2 regions of the Nocardiopsis sp. NPDC007018 genome follow, and region 1 is predicted to be linked to the other one. Evidence: riboswitches for the same ligand, from Rfam matches in the RefSeq annotation. Region 1 holds a riboswitch; the other holds the start of a gene.

Region 1 (3,631 bases):
CGACGGCGACCACAACATGATCAGCGCGACCAAGGGGTCGGTGAACACCTACTTCGCCCAGCTCCAGAAGCGGGTGGGGCTGTGTGAGACCTCGGAGATGGCGGAGCGGGCCGGAGTGCACCGCGCGGACGGCGGCGATCTCGGGGTGTGGAACTCCTTCACCCTCGGGGACCAGGAGGTGTCGCCGTTGAACGTGGCCGCCTCCTACGCGACCTTCGCCGCGCGGGGTGTGTACTGCGAGCCCCGGCCGGTGCGTTCGGTGGCCGTCGACGGGACCGACGAGGAGCTCAAGACCGCGTCGGAGTGTGATCGCAGGGTCGAGCGGGACGCCGCCGACGGGGTCAACCACCTCCTCCAGCAAACCTTCGACGGGGGGACCGCGAACGGCCTGGACCTGGGGCGGCCGGCGGCGGGCAAGACCGGCACGACGGACGGCGCCGCCTACGCCTGGTTCGCCGGGTACACCCCGAACCTCGCCTCCGCCGTGGTCGTGGGCGACGTGCGGGGCGGTGAGCAGAACCCGCTCCAGAACGTGACGATCGGCGGGCGCCACTACGGGATCGTCTACGGCGGCACGCTGCCCGGGCCGATCTGGCAGGAGAGTATGCGGGGCGCCACCGCGCACCTGCCCGAGGACGCGTTCGCGAGGTCGCCGAAGTCCTTTGGCGACCCGAAGACCGAGCCGCCGGAGCAGCGGGGCGGCGACGACGCCGGGGACGGACCGGGCGGCGGGGGTGACGAGGACGACGACGGTGGCGGCACCGGAGGGACGGGCGGTACCGAGGGCGGCGCCGGTGAGACGGACGGAACCGGCGCGACGGGTGACATGGGGGGCACCGACGGCGCGGGTGAGACCGACGGTTCGGACGGTGTGGGTGGGACCAGCGGTACGGGTAGCACCGGGGAGACGAGTGGTACTGAAGGGGCGGGAGAGACAAGTGGTACGGGCGAGACGGGTGGAACGGGGGACACCGGCGCGACGAGCGGTACGGAAGGCTCGGGCGGTACCGACGGCACCGGGGGCACGAGCGGTACCGGTGGCGAAGGGGACATGAGCGGTACCGGAGGTGACGACGGTACGTAGGGCCTGAAACGAAGGCGCTCCGCTCCGCCCGTCGCCCAGTGTCCTCCGAGGCATCCGGGGCCTTCGCGGGGCCGCTCCCCCCTGAGCCCTCCTGGCCGCCTGACTCGGGCCGCCAGCCCCCGGACACCGCGTCACTGCGCGGAGTTCGCCTGACGGGCGCCGGTGGGGCGGCCCGCTGACGAGAGGGCGTCCGGTGGCCGCTCGCGGAGGTGCCCCCGTGCCGCCGCGGCTCCGGACGGCTGTCCCGCACGGCTGTCCCGGGGCGGGCATCCCCGCCGGGGTCCGCGCGGGAGAGCGCGGGCGGGCCGCCGTCCCTGTCCGTACCGTCACCCGGTTCTCACATTCCGTGGCGGAAGGCCTTGACAGGTCTAGACCACTCTTGCTTAGGTGACGTCACCCCCCGCGGCGCGCGGTCGGACGCCGCGCCGCACCCTAGGAGTGTGATCACGTGATCCGACGTCTCCTGAGCCAGTTGGCCGCGCTCGGCGCGCTCGCGGCTGTGCTCGTCGTCCTTCCCGCCACCGTCGCGCAGGCCGCGGCCGTCTGCGCGACCGGCTGGAGCCCGACCGCCGTCTACAACGGCGGCGGCCAGGTCTCCTACGAGGGCCGCAACTACACCGCCAAGTGGTGGACACAGAACGAGCGACCCGGAACGTCGGACGTCTGGGCCGACCAGGGGCCCTGCGGCGACGGCGGGGGCGGCGAGCAGCCCGCCCCCAGTGACTTCGTCGTCAGCGAGGCCCAGTTCAACCAGATGTTCCCGAACCGGAACCCCTTCTACACCTACGCCGGGCTCACCGACGCCCTGAGCTCCTACCCGGGCTTCACCAACACCGGCAGCGTCGAGGTGCAGCGGCGCGAGGCCGCAGCCTTCCTGGCCAACGTCAGCCACGAGACCGGCGGGCTGGTGTACATCAAGGAGATCAACGAGGACAACTACCCGCACTACTGTGACTGGAACCAGCCCTTCGGCTGCCCGGCCGGACAGGACGCCTACTACGGCAAGGGTCCGATCCAGCTGAGTTGGAACTACAACTACAAGGCCGCCGGTGACGCCCTCGGCATCGACCTGCTGAACAACCCGTACCTGGTGGAGCAGGACGCGGCCATCGCGTGGCGGACCGGCCTCTGGTTCTGGAACACCCAGTCCGGCGCCGGGACGATGTCGGGGCACACCGCCATCGTCGACGGTCACGGCTTCGGTGAGTCGATCCGCTCCATCAACGGCTCCATCGAGTGCAACGGCGGCAACCCCGAACAGGTCCAGAGCCGCATCAACACGTTCACGCACTTCACCCAGATCCTCGGGACCACCACGGGGTCGAACCTGAGCTGCTGACCTCGGGGCGCCCCCGGCGCCCGAGGAGGCCCTCGTCGGGGGCGCGGTCGGCGGTCACCGTCGCACGCGCCCCCGCTGGTGTGCCGGGAAGGACTTCATTGTTCGTCCTGTTTGCCCCATAATGGAGGCAATCCGACAGGGGAGCGCGTGAGCGCTGAGAGTGCGGCACCAGGCCGCAGACCCTTACACACCTGATCTGGGTCATGCCAGCGAAGGAAGTCGTAGGAAACCGTCACCGCGTGTGCGCCTTCCGCGCGCGCCCGGTCGGCGCTCTTGGCCACACGGCCCCTCGTCACACCGACGAAGGGACGTCAACCACCTATGAGTACAGCAAGCGACCGCGAGACCGGGCCCGGAACCGCCGACGAGCCGGGCGGCTTCGTCCAGGGGGTCCTGGCCGGGCTCAGGAGCTGGCGCACCGTCGACATCGTCGTGGCCTCCGTCATCGGCGTGGCGGTCGGCGTCGTCTTCTGGCTGTGGAACATCGTCTGGTCGGTCACCACGCCGCTGTTCGTCGCCTTCCCGCCCGGGCAGGCCGTCGTCTACGGCATGTGGATGATCTCCGGCGTGCTCGGCGGCCTCATCATCAGGAAGCCCGGCGCGGCCCTGCTCACCTCGATCGCCGCGGCCTCGGTCTCGGCGGTGCTGGGCACCCAGTGGGGGGTCATGGTGATCCTCGACGGAACCCTCCAGGGGCTGCTGCCCGAACTGGTCTTCCTCGCCTTCGCCTACCGGCGCTGGAACACGGGTGTGGCCGTGCTGGCCGCCGCGGTCGCCGGGATCTCCCCGGCCGTGCGCGACAACATCGCCTACAACGTGACCTGGCCGATCGAGTACCAGATCACCTACGGCGTGATCGTCGTGCTGAGTTCGGCCGTCATCGCGGGGGTGGGCGCGCGCCTGCTCACCACCGCGCTGGCCAGGGCGGGCGCGCTCGCCCCCTTCCCCTCGGCCCGGGGCTGACCCCGTGACCCGACCCGACACGCGCGGGGCCCGCGTCGAACTGTCCGGCTGGGGCTGGAGGCACTCCGGCCGCGGCACCCACGCCCTGCGCGGGGTGGACCTGATCATCGAACCGGGGGAGCGGGTCCTGCTGCTCGGCGCCTCCGGCGCGGGCAAGTCCACCCTGCTGCACTCCCTGGCCGGACTCACCGGCGAGGACGGTGCCATCAGCGGGGAGCGGGAGGGCTCGCTACTGGTGGACGGCG
Region 2 (3,631 bases), on a different contig from region 1:
GCCGCCCCGCGCCCTCCGGCGGTACGCCGCCTGAGGGCGGCCGTCCTGCTCGGCGCGATCCTGCTCTCGTCGATGGGGGACGAGGTGGTGTTGGTCGCGGCGATCCTCCGGTTGGCCGAGACGGGGAACTCCCTGTGGGTCACCGCGCTGCTCACCGCCCAGATCGGCCCGCTGATCCTGCTCGCGCCCCTGGCCGGGGTCGTGCTGGACCGCTTCGACACGGGTCGGGTACTGGTGCTGTCCTGCGCGGGGCAGGGTCTGGCCATCCTCCCGGCGCTGTGGTTCCCCCACCCGGGGGCCCTGGTCCTGTGCGTGCTGGCGGTCAGCTCCCTGGCGGCCTTCGCCAACCCGGCGATCCTCACCCTCCTGCCGAGCGCGGCCGGTGAGCTCGCCCCGGTGCGCGCCCACGCCCTGTTCGAGGGGGTACGGGCCTCGGCCACGGTGCTCGGGCCGCTCACCGGCGGAGTGCTGGTCGGCCTCTTCGGGGTCGCCCCGGCCCTGCTGTTGGACGCGGTGAGCTTCTTCGCGGCGGCCACCGCGTTCCTGCTCCTGGGCGTGCGGCGCCCGGTCGCCCGGGCTCCGGGGCCCCTGTGGGCGGGCGCCCTCGACGGAGCCCGCCACCTGGCGCGCGCCCGGTTGTTCCGGGTCCTGCTGCCGGTCCTCCTGGTGGCCGTGGCGGCCACCTCCACCACCAACGTGGCGATGGTGTTCGTGGTGCGGGAGGTCATGGGGCACGGGGCCGGGATCTTCGGTGCGCTCACGGCGGGCTGGGGGGCGGGACTCCTGGCCGGTGCGCTGGCCGTGTCGCTGCTGCGCCCGGCACCGACCGGGCGGGCCGTGGCCCTGGCCGCGGCCCTGGTGGGCGCGGCACTGGCACTGTGGGCGGCCCTCCCCGCCCTGGGAGTGGCCGCGCTGTGCGTGGTCGCGGCCGGGGCGGGCAACGCCGCCTTCAACGTCCTACTCAGGTCGGTGGTGCACCGGCACACGCCCGAACCCCTGCTCGGCCGGGCCCACGCGCTCATGGGATCGCTCGTCAACGGCGGGTTCGTCGCTGGTTTCCTCGTGGCCGGGTGGTTCGCCGCCGACCACCCCCGGGAGCTGCTGGCCGCCGCCGGGTCGGTCGCCCTGCTCACCGGGCTGCTCGGCGCGCTGGCCCTGCGCCTCACCGGTGCCGACGGTGGGTCGGACGGGTCGGACGGGCCGGACGGGGGCCGCGGGAACGACGGCGCGCACGGGGAGGACCGGGGGCGGATCACGTAGGATTCCCCCATGTGCGGTCGTTATGCCCAGTCCCGGAACGTGCACCAGCTCCAGTTGGCCTTCGCCCTTCCCGAGGAGGCCCGGGAACAGGAGGACGACCCGCGTTCCTGGCCCCCGCTGGAGGAACTCGACCCGGACTACAACATCTCGCCGGGCCGCCCCGTGTACGCCGTGCTCGGACCGCCGCCGCGCGGGGAGGGCACCGGTGCGCCGGGCCCGCGCACCCTGCACACGATGCGCTGGGGCCTGGTCCCCTCGTGGGCCAAGGACCGCAACGTCGGCTACCGGATGATCAACGCCCGCAGCGAGACCGTCGCGGACAAGCCCGCCTTCCGCACCGCCTACCGGCGCCGCCGCTGCCTCATCCCCGCCGACGCCTACTACGAGTGGCAGCTCCTCAACAAGGACGGCACCGCCGAGGCCAGCACCTCGCCCGCCACCGACCCGCAGCACCGCAGGCGCAAGGCCAAGGCGGCCAAGAAGCCGTTCTCCGTCCACTACACCGGGGACGAACCCCTCGCCATGGCCGGGATCTTCGAGCGCTGGCGCGACCCCGAGGTCGACGACGAGCGGGACCCCGCCGCCTGGGTCTGGAGCTGCGCGGTCATCACCACCGAGGCCGCGCCCGAGCTCGCGCACATCCACGAGCGCATGCCCGTCGTGGTGCCTCGCGAGGACTGGGCCGCCTGGCTCGACCCGTCCAGCGGCCCCGACCGACTGGAGCGGGTGCTGCACGAGACCCCGGTGGAACGGTTCGCCGTCGACGAGGTCTCCACCGAGGTCAACAGCATCAAGAACAACGGCCCCGACCTCCTGGAACCGACCGCGGGCGACGGAGCCGACCAGCTGGAGACACTCTTCTGACCCCCGGAGGCCTGGACAGGCCCGGGGACGTCCTGTGTATGGTGTGCGAGGCCACGGGGGAGTGCTTCCCCCCAGCCCGGGGCACCGTGATCGAGGTGTCCCGGCACGTTCGACGTGCGCACATGTGAATACGCAACGCGGGAGCTCGCGCCATGGCGGGCTGAGAGGGCGACTCGACGGTGTCGCCGACCGCAGAACCTGTTCGGGTAATTCCGACGTAGGGAGGCATGCCATGACGGCTATCGACGGTCGTGACGTTTCCACCACCGACGAGCACCGGGTGACCACAGGTCCCATCATGGGATCTCGCAAGGTCCACGAGGAGATCACCACCCCCGAGGGCACCACCCTCCGCGTCCCCCGCCGCCGGGTGGATCTCAGCAACGGCAGCCACTTCGATCTGTACGACACCTCCGGCCCCTACACCGACGACAACGCCGACATCGACGTCCACCGGGGGCTGCCGCGCACCCGCGAGAGCTGGGCGCTCGACCCCGTGAACGGCGCGGTCACCCAACTGGCCCACGCCAGGGCCGGAACCATCACCCCCGAGATGCGGTTCGTGGCCGCCCGAGAGGGCGCCGAACCCGAGTTCGTCCGCGACGAGGTGGCCATCGGCCGCGCCGTCATCCCGGTCAACCGCAACCACCCCGAGTCCGAACCGACCATCATCGGCAAGAACTTCCTCGTGAAGATCAACGCCAACATCGGCAACTCCGCGGTCACCTCGTCGGTATCCGAGGAGGTCGAGAAGATGGTGTGGGCCACCCGCTGGGGCGCCGACACCGTCATGGACCTGTCGACCGGCAAGCGCATCCACGAGACCCGGGAACGCATCGTCCGCAACTCCCCGGTACCCATCGGCACCGTGCCGATCTACCAGGCGCTGGAGAAGGTCGACGGCGACCCCACCCGGCTCACCTGGGAGATCTACCGGGAGACCATCATCGAGCAGGCCGAACAGGGGGTGGACTACATGACCGTCCACGCGGGCGTCCTGCTCAGGTACGTGCCGCTGGCCGCCCGCCGCGTCACCGGCATCGTCTCGCGCGGCGGCTCCATCATGGCCGCCTGGTGCCTGGCCCACCACCGGGAGAGCTTCCTCTACACCCACTTCGAGGAGCTGTGCGAGATCTTCCGCCGGTACGACGTCACGTTCTCGCTCGGTGACGGCCTGCGCCCCGGCTCCATCGCCGACGCCAACGACGAGGCGCAGTTCGCCGAGCTGCGCACCCTGGGCGAGCTGACCCACATCGCCCGCTCCCACGACGTCCAGGTGATGATCGAGGGCCCCGGCCACGTGCCGATGGACAAGATCCGGGAGAACGTGCGCCTGGAGGAGGAGCTGTGCGGTGAGGCGCCCTTCTACACGCTCGGCCCCCTGGCCACCGACGTCGCCCCCGGCTACGACCACATCACCTCGGCGATCGGGGCGGCCCAGATCGGTTGGCACGGGACCGCGATGCTGTGCTACGTCACCCCCAAGGAGCACCTGGGGCTGCCCAAC

Evidence for each region. A riboswitch is a leader RNA that binds a small molecule or an ion and turns the genes downstream of it on or off. The one in region 1 is predicted to bind thiamine pyrophosphate.
Region 2: it holds a riboswitch for thiamine pyrophosphate, as region 1 does, so the genes downstream of both, thiC (phosphomethylpyrimidine synthase ThiC) here and ABZ635_RS03085 (ECF transporter S component) in region 1, are expected to answer to the same signal.

Annotation. Positions count from the first base shown of each region.
Region 1 covers NZ_JBEYHA010000004.1:42,397-46,027, forward strand. Annotated here, with positions in the region: gene ABZ635_RS03075 (transglycosylase domain-containing protein) at 1-1,084, shown strand, start outside; gene ABZ635_RS03080 (glycoside hydrolase family 19 protein) at 1,533-2,423, shown strand; TPP riboswitch at 2,551-2,658, shown strand; gene ABZ635_RS03085 (ECF transporter S component) at 2,745-3,386, shown strand; gene ABZ635_RS03090 (ABC transporter ATP-binding protein) at 3,391-3,631, shown strand, end outside.
Region 2 covers NZ_JBEYHA010000039.1:48,146-51,776, forward strand. Annotated here, with positions in the region: gene ABZ635_RS19780 (MFS transporter) at 1-1,260, shown strand, start outside; gene ABZ635_RS19785 (SOS response-associated peptidase) at 1,270-2,124, shown strand; TPP riboswitch at 2,252-2,367, shown strand; gene thiC (phosphomethylpyrimidine synthase ThiC) at 2,357-3,631, shown strand, end outside.